Regions from separate parts of the Kitasatospora sp. NPDC022856 genome, predicted to be linked through region 3. Evidence: riboswitches for the same ligand, from Rfam matches in the RefSeq annotation. Region 3 holds a riboswitch; each other region holds the start of a gene.

Region 1 (3,359 bases), on a different contig from region 3:
CGCCGTCCGCGACCGCGTCCGCGGCCGTCTCACCCTGGCCGGCCGGCTGCACCTCGCCCACCTCGCCGACGACGGCCTCAGCGTCCACCTGCGGCTGGACGTCGCACACGCCGTCCTCTCCACCCCGTACGGCACCACCGCCCTCACCGGCGCCGACCTCGCCCTGGCCGCGCCCGACCCGCTGGCGCGCTTCGAGGCGGCGATGCTCACCCACCTCGCCGACGACCACCCGGACGCCCTCGCCCTGCTCACCCGGCTGCTGGACCGCGAGTTGCTCGTCGGACACCCCGACGTCCGCCCGCTGGCCCTCGACCGGCACGGCCTGGTGCTCCGTCTGGACCACCCCTACGGCCACCGCGACGTCCGCCTGGTCTTCCCCGAGCCGGCCCGCGACGCGGACGAGTTCGGCCACCGCGTGCACCAGCTGCTGACCGCCGCCAACAGCGACCTGCCCGCCCACCGGTCCTGACCCCCGCCGGGGCGGCCCATTCCTTTCACCGCGACCGCCGACCGAGAATTGACGGCCCGTCCGACCGCCGACGGGCCGTCGGAATATCCCGGAAGGCCCCCCAGGAAGGCCTTCCGGAAAGGCCTTCCGCACGACGGAACCGACCACTCGGAAACGCCGGACGGAAACCCTGCTCGCGGGGGGGCACCTGCCTGTCAGAAGGGCACGAAAAAGGCCGGCCCGGCTCGCGAAGGAAATTCGCGAGCCGGGCCGGCCAGGGCGTGTCCCGCGCCCATGATCCGCTGACGGTGCGGCGATCATCCGGTCGAGCGGTCACCCGACATGACCATCCCGGGCGGTCGTACGCCCCGCACCCAGCGGAAGTCCGACCTCAGGTCAGAGGGAGACGCCGTGCGCCCGCAGGTAGGCGATCGGGTCGATGTCCGAGCCGTACTCCGAGCCGGTGCGGATCTCGAAGTGCAGGTGCGGGCCGGTCACGTTGCCGGTGGCACCCGAGAGGCCGATCTGCTGGCCGGCGGTGACGGTCTGACCGATCTTCACACCGATCGAGGACAGGTGCGCGTACTCGGCGTAGTGGCCGTCGGCGAGCTTGATCTCGACCTCGTTGCCGTAGGCGCCGCCGTTGCCGGCCTTCACCACGGTGCCGGCGCCGACGGCGCGCAGCGGGGTGCCGGTGGAGGCGACGAAGTCGGCACCGGTGTGGTGACCGGAGGCCCACATCGAGCCGGCCACGCCGTAGGCGGTGCCGAGCTTCGGGTTGGCGAGGGGGGCGACGAAGCCCGAGGTGCTGGCCGCGGCGGCCGGCGCCGCGGGAGCGGCCGGAGCGGCCGGCGCCGCGGGAGCGGCCGGAGCGGCCGGCTTCGCGGCGGGGGCGGCCGGCTTGGCGGCCGGGGCCTCGGCGGGCTTGGCGGCCTGGACCGGCTTCGGGGCGGCGTGCTGGGCGGCCGGCTTCTGCGCGTCCTGCGAGACCTGCGGCTTGGCGGCCGGGGCGGCGGGCTTGGCGGCCTCGGCGGCGGCCGGAGCGGCGGCGGCCTTGGCACCCAGCGCGAGCTGCTGACCCGGGAAGATGAGGTTCGGGTTGGCGCCGACGACCGAGCGGTTGTGGTCGTAGAGGGCCTTCCAGCCACCCTCGACCTGCTTGGCGTCGGCGATCTTCGACAGGGTGTCCCCGCCGACGACCTTGTAGCTCTCCTCGGCCGGCGCGGCGGCCGGCTTGGCGGCCTCGGCGGCCGGCTTGGCGGCAGCGGCCGGCGCGGCGTCGACGCTGGTGGCGCCGGTCCAGGTGGAGGTCTGCGCGGGCTTGGCGGCCGGGGCGGTGTGGGCCTGGGCGCTGATGGTGGTCACCAGCGGGAGGGCGAAAGCGGCGCCGGTCACGGCGGTGGCGATGCCGATGCGGGCGGCGCGGGGCAGGGTGATACGACGAGCCTGTGCGGGCATGGCGAACTGTCCTCTCCGACGCCTGCGAGGTGAGCTGTCGGGTTCGGGCTGGAGTTGCCCGGCCGCATAGCGCGGCTTCACCCCAAGCCGGACCGTGAATTCCGGTCCGGCGACTTACCTTTGGGTCCCCCGCTCCTGCCGTACAGAGTTCGGTTCGTACCACCGGGCAGCGGCAGGACTAGGCGTTCCACCCGGTGGCCACCCGGTCCAATGCCGGGCGGTCGCTGAACTAAAACTCATCCGCCCGGGCGAAGCAATGTCGATCTCTTGAATCGACAACCACTCCCGGGAAGGCCGTGACACTCCGAATGATCGGCTGCACAGTATGTGCACAATCGATTCACCGCGTGCCACTGATCCACGACGCTCCGCCGATTTCGGTGTCCGTACGCATACGATCACCTACGGAAAGCCATCCGCCGACACACCCCCGGTGACCCTTGTCACGTCGCGTCCCGGAGCGCAGGATCAGGCGGTGGCCACCTCCGAGGCCGGCACCCTGCGCCTGGGCACCGCGCAGGGCCGCTGGGTACTACTGGCGACGGTGCTCGGCTCCAGCATGGCGATGCTCGACGGCACCGTCGTCAACGTCGCACTGCCCCGGATCGGCACCGATCTCGGCGCTCCGCTCGCCGCCCTGCAATGGACGCTCAACGCCTATCTGCTCACCCTGGCCGGCCTGATCCTGCTCGGCGGCGCGCTCGGTGACCGCTACGGCCGGCGCCGCGTCTTCCTGATCGGCGTGCTCTGGTTCGCCGCCGCCTCGGCGGCCTGCGCCGCGGCCCCCACCATCGAGGTACTGGTCGCCGCCCGCGCGGTGCAGGGCGTCGGCGGGGCGCTGCTGACCCCCGGCTCGCTGGCGATGCTCCAGGCGGTGTTCCACCCTGACGACCGCTCGGCGGCGGTCGGCCTCTGGTCCGGCCTCGGCGGGGTGTCCGCCGCGATCGGCCCGTTCCTCGGCGGCTGGCTGGTGGACGGCCCCGGCTGGCGGTGGATCTTCCTGTTGAACGTCCCGCTCGCCGCCCTGGTGGTCGCGGTGGCCTCCCGGCACGTCCCGGAGAGCCGGGACGAGAGCGCGACCGGCCGGTTCGACGTCCTCGGCGCGGCGCTGGCCGCGCTCGCGCTGGGCTCGGTCACCTACGCGCTGACCGCGGCGGGCGACGGGCTCTCGGCCGTGGTGTGGGTGTCCGGCGCGGCCGGCCTGCTGCTGGGCGCGGCCTTCGTGGTGGTCGAACGCCGCGTCCCGGAGCCGATGCTGCCGCTCGGCCTCTTCTCCTCCCGCCTGTTCACCGCGGTGAACCTGGTCACCCTCTGCGTCTACGCGGCGTTCAGCGGCGTCTTCTTCCTCCTGGTCGTCCAGCTGCAGATCGTCTCCGGCTTCTCCCCACTGGTCTCCGGGCTCGCCCTGCTGCCGATCACCGTGCTGATGCTCGCGCTGTCCGCCCGGGCCGGC
Region 2 (3,359 bases), on a different contig from region 3:
GCGGGCGGTGCTGGCGCTGCTGGAGCTGGGTGAGGGCAGGATGCGTGACGGCTGGCCGGAGCTGACCTCGGACGCCGTGGAACAACTGCTGTACGAGCGGCTCTACCTGTACGTCCAGCCCGAGCCGGAGCAGGACCCGCTGGCGTACGGCGCCGCGGTGCGGCTGCTGATCGACCACCAGCGGGCGGCGAAGCGGCTGAACGCCAAGCGGCAGGAGCGGCTGCACGCGGAGGCCGAGTGGCAGGGCGAGGTGGCCGCCGGGCTGCTGCGCCGCGCCGACCTGGTGACCTGGCCCCGGCTGTACACGCTGCTGCTGCGCGCGGACGGGGTGGACCCGGCCGACGGGGCGGCGGTCCGGGCCTGGTTGGAGGCGTTCCGGGAGCTGGCGCCGGAGGACCGGGCGGCCGCCTACGAGCGGCTGGAGGCGGCGGGCGCGCTGGACCCGGTGGACGACGGGGGCTGGGACGGCGCCCGGCCGCTCAGCGTCGGGATGGCCACCGACGGTGCCCGGCGGCTGCTGGAGCAGGGGCTGATGCGGCGCAGCTACCGCAACCTGGAGGAGCTCACCGCGCAGGGCCGGCCGATGCCCGACGAGCTGGCCGGGGACTTCGGGGCGTTCGAGGAGGCCGCCGTCGAGGCCGCGCTGGACCTCTTCGGCGAGTGGACGGTGCCGGGGCTGCCGCGGCTGCTGGTGGAGGAGTTCCCGGAGCTGGCCCCGGAGCCGGGCCAGGAGGAGATCGACGCGTACCTGGCGCAGCTGCCCGGGGCATCCGGCGAGGCGGAGGAGGCCGGGGAGTACGGGGACGACGAGCCCGGGGACGAGTACGGCTACGCGCCCGGGGACGAGTACGGCTACGCGCCCGGGGACGGGCACGTGCACGGGTCCGCCGACCGGCCGGACGGGGCCGACGCGGCCGCCGGGGCCTGAGACGCGACGGTGCCCCGGCCGTCGTCACGACGGCCGGGGCACCGCGGCGGGCTGTCAGAAGGTGACGCCGGTCAGGGGGTCACGCCGCGCTGCTCGAACCAGCTCTCCGGGTCGACCGGGGCACCGCCGCCGGGGCGGACCTCCAGGTGCAGGTGCGGGCCGGTGACGTTGCCGGTGGCCCCCACCTTGCCGAGCTGCTGGCCGGGGACGACCTTGCCGGAGCCCTTGATGATCGAGGAGAGGTGGCAGTACCAGATCTCGGTGCCGTCGGGCAGCGTCTCGACGATCCGGTAGCCGTACGACCCGGCCCAGCCGGCCGAGGTGATGGTGCCCTGGCCGACCGCGTAGACCGGGGTGCCGGTGTCGGCGGCGAAGTCCAGGCCGGTGTGCAGGTGGGCCCAGTAGGAGGCGCTCTGGCCGTAGTGGGCCGAGAGGTGGTAGTCGCGCACCGGCAGCTCGATGGCGGCGAGCTTGGCCTTCTCGGCCTCCTCCGCGGCCCGCTTGGCCTCCTGCTGCTGGGCCGCGCGCTTGACCTCGGCCTCCTTGGCGGCCTGCAGGCGGGCGCCCTCCTCGGCGGCGGTGCGCTGGCTGTCGGCCTGCTGCTGGATCCGGGCGGCGAGCGCGAGGCCCGGGTCCGCGGCGAGCGCGACCGGGGTCTCGTCCGGGACCTCGACGGCGGGGGCGGCGGCCGGGGTGGCGGAGGCGAAGCCGGTCGCACCGAGGGTGGCGGCCACGGCGGTGACGCCGAGCAGCGGGGCGGTGCCGCGGGTCTGACGGGGCATCCGGTGCCGGTTGCTGTCGGGGGCCTGCGGCCCGGTCTCGACGCCGGACCCGCCGAACTCGCCCGGGTGGGCGGGCGGCCAGGGGTGGTCGAGCAGCTGGGTGCCGGCGGGGGAGCCGGGCAGGTGTGCCGGAGAGTGCGACGACGCCACGGAGGCGCGCTCCTTTCCTTCCTTCGCGCCTACCGGGTTAGCTGACGGGTTCGGAGCAGGAAGGTCTCCTACGGCTGGGCCTGGGCCCGGCCGATTCACCCCAAGGAACATGGTTCCCCGGCTCCCTGGCCTGCCCGGAGGCCGGCCGGCGGGATTAGGCGACGGCGCACGGTGCCGTCTGGGTACGGCGTTACGAACCGCGCTGCGTTATCAAACGTTAATCCTAGGAGCCTCTGATTCCAAGCCGTCCGTTCGGGACAGCCGGATACTACCCGGACGGTACGTGACCTGATGGGCGATTTGGGCGGATCGATGGCAACTGACACTACCGAACGTGAGGGGACGTCAACGAACGGTCCCCCACTTGAGTACTCCTACTCATGTGCGGCGCTCCCGGCGCGGCCATCCTGGCGCCATGAACGCACCGATGCAGTCACGCACCACGGCCGCGTACCACCTCCAGGCCGTCCTCTCCTTCGCCCTCTCCGGCGGCGCCCTCGCCGTCGGCATCGCCTATCTGCCGGTCGGCGGCTGGACCCGCGCCTTCCTCACGGTCGGCCTGCTCTACACCGTCACCTCCGCCTTCACCCTGGCCAAGGTGATCCGGGACCGGCAGGAGACCAACGAGATCGTCACCCGGGTGGACCAGGCGCGGCTGGAGAAGCTGCTCGCCGAGCACGACCCGTTCAAGGTGGAGGGGGTCTGAGCCGCGGTACCGGGGCCGCCCCGGGGGTCCGGCCGGTCGAGGGCTTGAAAGCTAAGGCTATTAGCCTTAGCTTTATGGCTATCGGCGCAATGCCGACAGCCCCGCGGACCGAGGAGGCCCCCATGCCCGGCACCTTCACCCCCAGCACCCAGTACCTCGACCTCCCCGGCGGCCGGCTGGCCTTCGACGACACCGAGCAGGGCGACGGCGCCCCCCTCGTCCTGCTCCCCGGGATGCTCGACAGCCGTGCCGCGTACCGGCACCTGCGCCCGCTGCTGGTGGCCGCGGGCCACCGGGTGATCACCCTGGACCTGCGCGGCTTCGGCGAGTCCTCGATCGCCTGGGACGACTACACGCCGGCCGCGATCGCCACCGACGTCCTCGCCCTGCTGGACCACCTCGGCATCGACCGCGCCACGCTGGTCGGCAACTCCTACGCCGGTGCGACGGTGGTCAAGGTGGCCGGGGACGCGCCGGAGCGGGTGGCCGGGATCGTCCTGGTGGACGCCTTCGTCGAGAACCCGCCGCCGAACGCGCTGCAGCGCGCGATGTTCGGCGTGATGGGCGTCCTGCTGGTGCACTCGCCCGCGTTCTGGGGCCTCTACCACCGCAAGATGGCGTACCCCGGTCCCAAGCCGGCCGACTTCGACGCCTACGTGGACGGACTGGTCGCCGCGATGCGCACGCCGGGCCGCAAGCAGGCCACCCGGGGCTACGTGCGCGGGGACTCCGCGCCGAACGGCTGGACCGCCGCCGTGAGCTGCCCGGCGCTGGTCGTGATGGGCACCAAGGA
Region 3 (3,359 bases):
CGATGTCCCGGCCGGGCACGTAACCGGCCTTCTGGATGGCCTCGGTGATGAGGTCCAGGGCCTCGCGGTTGCTGTCCAGGTTCGGCGCGAAGCCGCCCTCGTCGCCGAGGCCGGTGGACAGGCCGCGCTCCTTCAGCACGCCCTTGAGGGTGTGGTAGACCTCGACGCCCCAGCGGACGGCCTCGGAGAAGGACTCCGCGCCGATCGGAGCGATCATGAACTCCTGGATGTCGACGTTGGAGTCCGCGTGCGAGCCACCGTTGAGGATGTTCATCATCGGGACGGGCAGGACGTGGGCGTTCGGGCCGCCCAGGTAGCGGAACAGCGGCAGGTCGCTGGCCTCGGAGGCGGCGTGCGCCACGGCGAGCGAGACGCCCAGGATCGCGTTGGCGCCGAGCGAGGACTTGTCCGGCGTGGCGTCCAGGTCGAGCATGGCCTGGTCGATCAGGCGCTGCTCGGTGGCGTCGTAGCCGACCAGCTCGGGGCCGATCTGCTCGATGACGGCCAGGACGGCCTTCTCCACGCCCTTGCCGAAGTAGCGGTTCTTGTCACCGTCGCGAAGCTCCAGCGCCTCGAAGGCACCGGTGGAGGCACCCGACGGGACAGCGGCACGGCCGGTGCTGCCGTCGTCGAGGCCGACCTCGACCTCGACCGTGGGGTTGCCACGCGAGTCGAGAATCTCACGGGCTACGACGACATCGATGGACGGCACGAGGCATCTCCTAGCGGAAGCAGGTTCGGCTGACGATGGGTGCTGTCGGCCGGATGGTTGCGGAGTCGTTACGACCAGAGCCTAACCGCACGGGCTCCCGGGACCACGTCGACCTCGGTCCCGTCTCAGCGTGTGGCCGGGCTACCCACCGGTAGTTCACCTGGTTGTCCCACGAAATGCGGCCGGATGCGGACGAAGGGGGCCGAACCGGCCCCCTTCGTGGCGTCACCGCACGGGGAGTCACCACACGGGCGGTCAGCCGAGATCGAGCTGCTGGCCCGGGAGGATCATGTTGGGGTCGGTGCCGACGGTGCCGCGGTTGCCGTCGTACAGCGTCTGCCAGCCGCCCTCGACGCCCTGGGCGGCGGCGATCGTCGACAGGGTGTCACCGGACTGGACGGTGTAGCCGTGCCCGGTGCGCTGCTGGGCGGCGACCGCGGCCGGGGCGCCGTGGGCGGCGGGGCGGCTGTCCTGGCCCGCGTACCCGCTCGTCTGCTGGGCGGCCTGCTGACCGGCGTACTGCTGGTAGACGCTCTGGTGGCTGGTCCAGTACCAGGCGCCGTCGCTCTGGTACCAGAAGACCTTCGCGTCGGCGTCCCAGCCCGGCTGGCCGGCGAAGCCCGGAGCCCGGTCGTCCTGCTGGGCGGGCTGCTGGGCGGCGGGCTTCGGAGCCTGCTGCTGGGCCGGCTTCTGGGCGGGCTTCTGCGCCGGCTTCTGCGCGGGCTTCGACTGGGCCGGCTTGGCGGCGGCCGTCGGCTCGGCGTCCGAGGAGGTGTCGACCGAGGCCGCGGCCCCGCCCTTGGCCAGGCCCGCCTTCTGGGAGCAGACCGGCCAGGCGCCCGGCCCCTGCGAGGCGAGGACCTTCTCGGCGACCGAGATCTGCTGCGCCCGGCTGGCCTGGTGGGCCTGCGGCGCGTACGAGGTGCCGCCGAACGCCTTCCAGGTGCTGGAGGTGAACTGGAGGCCGCCGTAGAAGCCGTTGCCGGTGTTGATGCCCCAGTTGCCGCCGCTCTCGCACTGGGCGACCGCGTCCCAGGTCGAGGCCGGGGCGGCCGAGGCGCCGGTGGCGGTGAGGAGCGGCAGGGCGAGTCCGACGCCGGCCACGCCGGCAACGGCGATGGCCTTCTCGGTCTGGGTGCGACGACGGTGACGGCCGGTTCCGACGAAGAGCATGGGGAAGTCCCTCTCCGCACGCCTGCGAGGTGAGCTGTCGGGTTCGGACCGGGAGGTGGCCCGGCCGCACGACGCGGACGCCTTCTGCCCGCGCGGGCGGCTTCACCCCAAGCCGTGGGGGACGGCAACAAACCTGGTTCCCCCGCCCCTGCCCAAGGGTTCTGGTCGGTTTCCCGTAACGCGGCGGGCAGGATTCGGCGTTCCGCGCACGAGGTCCGCAGCTGCGAACTCCAGGGAGGGTAGACAGATCCTCACATCAATAACAAGCTCATATCGCAGGTATCACACATAAATTACGGCGCGTGGCCGATCGCCTACCAACGACAGGGCTATGTCCGGTTTGATGCTGATTCATACCCGCTGATAGGGCGTGTCGGCGACACCCCGTCAGCGTGTCGCGGTCTCGGCGCGACGAGATCGAGACACCGCCGGGGGTCGCCGGACGGATTTGCTCAGAGCCCGTCCACCGGTGCCGCGGAGGGCTTCTCGGGGGTGAATTCCACCGGGAGATCGCGCAGTCCACGCATGATCAGGCCACCGCGCCAGCGGAGCTCCTCCGGGCTAGCGGCGAGTCGCAGATCGGGCAACCGGGTGAGCAGGGTGGTGAGCGCCGCGCGCCCCTCCAACCGGGCCAGCGGCGCACCGATGCAGTAGTGGATGCCGTGCCCGAAGCCGAGGTGCGGGTTGTCCGTCCGGGCCAGGTCGAGGGTGTTCTCGTCGGCGAACCGCGCCGGGTCCCGGTCCGCCGCCGCGAGCACCACCAGCACCGGATCGCCGACCGGGATGTCCACGCCGCCGATGGTCAGCGGGCTGGTCGCGAACCGCCAGGTGGCGAGCTCCACTGGACCGTCGTAGCGCAGGAGTTCCTCGATACCGGTCTCCAGCAGCGCGGTCTCGCCGCGGGCGATCGAGTCCTGGAGCAGCGCCCGCTGCCCGGGGTTGCGCAGCAAAGCGTAGGTGCCGTTGCCGATCAGGTTCACGGTCGTCTCGAACCCGGCGAAGAGGAGGATGAAGGCCATCGCCGCGGCCTCGTTCTCGGTCAGGTGCTCACCGTGGTCGCTGGCCCGGATCAGCCCCGAGATGAGGTCGTCGCCGGGATCGGCCCGCTTGCGGTGGATCAGCTCCGCCAGGTAGGCGCGCATCCGCTTGACGGCGCGTCCCACCCCGCCGCGCTGCCCGCTGCCATGGCGGATCATCATGCCCGCCCAGTCCCGGAAGTCGTCCTGGTCCTCGGCCGGCACGCCGAGCAGGTCGCAGATCGCGTAGATCGGCAGTGGGAAGGCGAACTCGTGGATCAGGTCCGCCGAGCCGCGCTCCGCGAAGCCGTCGATCAGCCGGTCGGTGAGCTGCTGCACCCGGGGCTCGAACTCCGCCACCCGGCGCGGCGTGAACGCCTTCGAGACCAGCCGGCGCAGCCGGGTGTGGTCCGGCGGGTCGATGTTCAGCAGGTGGGTCATCAGATTGGCCTGGCGCT
Region 4 (3,359 bases), on a different contig from region 3:
GGACAGGTTGAGGATCAGGTACGCGGACCAGTTGGCGCCGACGCCCTTGCCGTCCGAGAACACCTTCGTACCGTTGACGTACCAGTCGACCGAGGTGGCGCCGTAGTGGGTGCCGATGGTGACCCAGCCGTCCTTCGCGATCGCCTTGGCGTCGGTGTAGTACAGGTGGCCCGGGTTGACGTGGTTGGTCAGCTCCAGCAGGTTCGGGTTGTCGGGGTGGTACTCGAAGGAGTCGATCTCCCCGTTGCCGTTCTTCCAGGTCCACAGGGCCGGCCAGGCCCCCGTGCCGGCCGGGAGCTTGACCCGGGTCTCGGCGTAGTCGCCGGTCTTCACCTGGAAGCCCTCGCTGGAGTACTCGGTGGTGAGCAGCCCGGTGTCCCAGGACTTCTTGCCGTTCTCCAGCGTGTTGGCGCCCGGCTTGGCGGTGAACGTGGCGACGCCGCCGGCCACCGAGACGTTGTTCCTGTTCAGCCAGTCCAGCTTGTTGTCGTCCGGGTTGTGGTTGCCGTAGCGGTAGGCGCTGCTCTTGTCGCCCGTCCAGCGCGAGCCGTAGGCGATCGGGCCGTTGAACTCGTCCGACCAGGTCAGCGACTTCCCGGCGACCGGCGCGCCGGTCGCCGGCGCGGTGGGGGCCGGGGCGGTGGGCGACGGCGTGGCGGTCGCGGTGGGCGACGGCGTCGGGGTGGGCTTGGGGGTGGCGGTCGGGCTCGGGGCGGGGGCGACGGTCGCGTCGGAGACCGCGAGCTGGCGCGAGGGCAGGTTGTGCCAGGTACCGCCGAGGTCCTGCCAGAAGCCGAACTGGGTGTACGTCCCGGCGGGCAGGGTGCGGGCACCGGTGGTGATCGACAGGCCGCCGGGGCAGATCTGCGCGTTGGAGACGTTGCCGGGGAAGTCGAGGTTGCGCCCGGCCGCGTCGCGGACGCCGACGCCGACGGTCTTGGCCGTGAAGCAGGACGAGGAGTGGACGGTCAGCGCGGCCGTGGTGGCCTTGCCCGCGACCATGGTGGCCGGGGCGAGCCTGTCCTGGGTGACGGTCGGCGCGGTGGCCGCCTGGGCGCCGGTGAGCGCCGGGACGCCGAGCAGGCCGGCGCCGCTGATGGCGAGCGCTCCGGTGGCGGCGAAGGCGGCCTTGCGGCCTCGGTGGGAGGGGCGGGCGTGGCGCGGGGTCGCGCGCCGGGCAGGCTTCTGCATGGCGGTGTCCTCTGTAGACGCCTGCGAGGTGAGCTGTCGGGTTCGGGCTGAGGTTGCCCGGCCGCCTGTGGGAGCGGCTTCACCCCTAGCCTCGGTCCGCACGCGCGAGCGCGTGGGCCTGGCACTGACCTGGGTCCCCCGCTCCCGTCCGCTGCGGTGCTCGACTGCCGACCGGCGGGTGGACAGGACTCGGCGTCCCGACGGCGGGGTCCGCGAAGACGGACTCGTGCAGGCTAGGCAGGCCGCTCGAATGTCGACAAGCCGACGGGGGGTGTTGTCGCGCAGCTCACAGTGCGAGCCGTCCGGAGTGGATCAAGTCACCGGGGAAGTTGATCAGTTGGAGACGGGGCGGGGCGTGGGGCGGGCGCGGGGCGGCCGACGGGGTCGGCGGCGGGTCGGCGAGCGGGTGGCGGAGGTCCGGCCGGGCGGGGGCGGCGCCGCCCCGGTGTCCGCTCCGTGGCCGGGTGCCCGCATGTCCGCCGCGAAGGTCGGCCGGTCGGATAGGTTGGGAGTCCAGCCGTACCGCACAGACGAGAGACGAGGACCCGCTCCGCCATGACCGCGCCCCTGCCCGCCTTCGCCGGCCGTACCTACCTCTTCCAGGTCGACAACGGCGCGGCCTTCCGCAACGCCTACTCGCCCGACGGCAAGCGGCTGCGCTGGGAGGGCCTCGGCGAGTCGGCGGGCCAGTGGGAGGACGTCGCGCTGCACATCGCCGAGATCGGGCCGGAGCTGTACTTCGTCAGCTGGACCGAGCAGAGCGGCATCACCGTCAGCCACGTGATGGACCTCGGCAGGCTGACGGTGCGCGCGTTCTGGACGTACGAGGGCGAGGGCGGCCGGGTCGGCGAGCTGCACACCGGGACGCTGGAGCCGGTGGCCTGAGCCGTGGCCTGAGCGCTGCTGTACCGGCCGTGCCGCGGCGCCCCGCGCCCGTCCGGGTCAGGGGTCAGAGGTCAGACCGCGCGGTCCGGCACCCTGAGGTGCTGGGAGAGCCACTCCAGCGAGGACGGCAGCAGCCTGCTCCAGGTCTCGAAGTTGTGGCCGCCGGTCCTCATCATGCTGTAGGAGACCTTCATGGGCGCGTGCGCGGCGGCCACGAAGGCCTCGGTGTCCCGGCGGTAGTCGCCGTCGCCCTCCCTGGTCCCGGCCAGCAGGACGGACACCTCGGGCTGCGGCAGGTTCTTCAGCCGCCACATCAGGTCGGCCTCGTTGCGACGCTGCTGGCTGCCCTTGAAGAGGTCCCCGGTCGTCGGGTCGTCGGCGGCCTGGTAGTAGCCGGAGAGCGAGACGGCGGTCGGGAAGACCTCCGGGTGCCGCATGGCGAGCTTGAGGGCGCAGTAGCCGCCGGTCGAGTTGCCCATGAATCCCCAGGCCCGCGGGTCCGAGGAGACCCGGTAGGTCGCCTGGATCGCGGCCGGGACGTCCTTGGTGAAGTACGTCTCCGACTGCGCGCCGCCCGGGATGTCCTCGCACTCGGTGTCCTGCGGGAGTGCGGGCGAGGGGCGCATCAGCACCATCACGGTCGGCTGCATCCGCCCCTCCTGGAGCAGCTTGAGCGCCGCGCCCGGGTAGTTCAGCCGGGTCACCAGGTTCTTCGCGATGCCGGGGAAGCCGGTGCTCACGATCACCGCCGGGAACTGCTTCTGCGCGTACTCCGGCTGGAAGTACTGCGGCGGCAGGTAGACGTACCCCTCGGTGGAGAGCCGTGTGGCGGCACCGTCGATCCGGACCTCGCGGATCTCACCGGACTGCTTCGGGTCGCGACCCAGCGCCCCGCCGCCCTTGACGGACGCGTGCCCGATGGTCTCCACCTGCAGGCGGCCGGACGCGTCCGCCTTGTTCTGGATGACGACCGGGCCGTTGCCGCCGGTGCCGAGCAGGTCGTCCCAGCTGCTGTAGAAGGCGAAGTAGTTGTTGGCCACCAGGCCCAGTGCGGCGAGCACGGTGAGCTGGGTGGCGAGCAGTGCGCCGATCCGGCCGAGCACCGCCTGCCAGGTCGTCTTCGACAGTCTCGGCCACAGCCAGACCGTGCCGGCCATCATCACGACGGCGATCAATACGGTCAGCGCCAGCACCTTGTGGCTCGTCAGACCCATGTCCTACTTGCTCCCACGCCTCGAACTCCCCCATACCCGTCGTCAGGACATCTGTCAGGACAACCGGAA

Evidence for each region. Region 3 has a riboswitch for cyclic di-AMP ahead of ACZ34W_RS31820 (transglycosylase family protein). Riboswitches for the same ligand answer to the same signal wherever they lie in the genome.
Region 1: it holds a riboswitch for cyclic di-AMP, as region 3 does, so the genes downstream of both, ACZ34W_RS23915 (M23 family metallopeptidase) here and ACZ34W_RS31820 (transglycosylase family protein) in region 3, are expected to answer to the same signal.
Region 2: it holds a riboswitch for cyclic di-AMP, as region 3 does, so the genes downstream of both, ACZ34W_RS26225 (M23 family metallopeptidase) here and ACZ34W_RS31820 (transglycosylase family protein) in region 3, are expected to answer to the same signal.
Region 4: it holds a riboswitch for cyclic di-AMP, as region 3 does, so the genes downstream of both, ACZ34W_RS15715 (glycoside hydrolase family 16 protein) here and ACZ34W_RS31820 (transglycosylase family protein) in region 3, are expected to answer to the same signal.

What each region holds. Positions count from the first base shown of each region.
Region 1 is NZ_JBVHHE010000018.1:147,992-151,350, forward strand. Features, by position in the region: gene ACZ34W_RS23910 (DUF2470 domain-containing protein) at 1-469, shown strand, start outside; gene ACZ34W_RS23915 (M23 family metallopeptidase) at 845-1,906, opposite strand; cyclic di-AMP (ydaO/yuaA leader) riboswitch at 1,911-2,071, opposite strand; gene ACZ34W_RS23920 (MFS transporter) at 2,382-3,359, shown strand, end outside.
Region 2 is NZ_JBVHHE010000022.1:97,237-100,595, reverse strand. Features, by position in the region: gene ACZ34W_RS26230 (hypothetical protein) at 1-928, shown strand, start outside; gene ACZ34W_RS26225 (M23 family metallopeptidase) at 1,000-1,860, opposite strand; cyclic di-AMP (ydaO/yuaA leader) riboswitch at 1,873-2,031, opposite strand; gene ACZ34W_RS26220 (YiaA/YiaB family inner membrane protein) at 2,276-2,566, shown strand; gene ACZ34W_RS26215 (alpha/beta fold hydrolase) at 2,689-3,359, shown strand, end outside.
Region 3 is NZ_JBVHHE010000037.1:44,113-47,471, reverse strand. Features, by position in the region: gene eno (phosphopyruvate hydratase) at 1-712, opposite strand, end outside; gene ACZ34W_RS31820 (transglycosylase family protein) at 968-1,885, opposite strand; cyclic di-AMP (ydaO/yuaA leader) riboswitch at 1,891-2,063, opposite strand; gene ACZ34W_RS31815 (cytochrome P450 family protein) at 2,338-3,359, opposite strand, start outside.
Region 4 is NZ_JBVHHE010000011.1:34,194-37,552, reverse strand. Features, by position in the region: gene ACZ34W_RS15715 (glycoside hydrolase family 16 protein) at 1-1,191, opposite strand, end outside; cyclic di-AMP (ydaO/yuaA leader) riboswitch at 1,196-1,320, opposite strand; gene ACZ34W_RS15710 (MoaF-related domain-containing protein) at 1,747-2,076, shown strand; gene ACZ34W_RS15705 (alpha/beta hydrolase) at 2,148-3,290, opposite strand.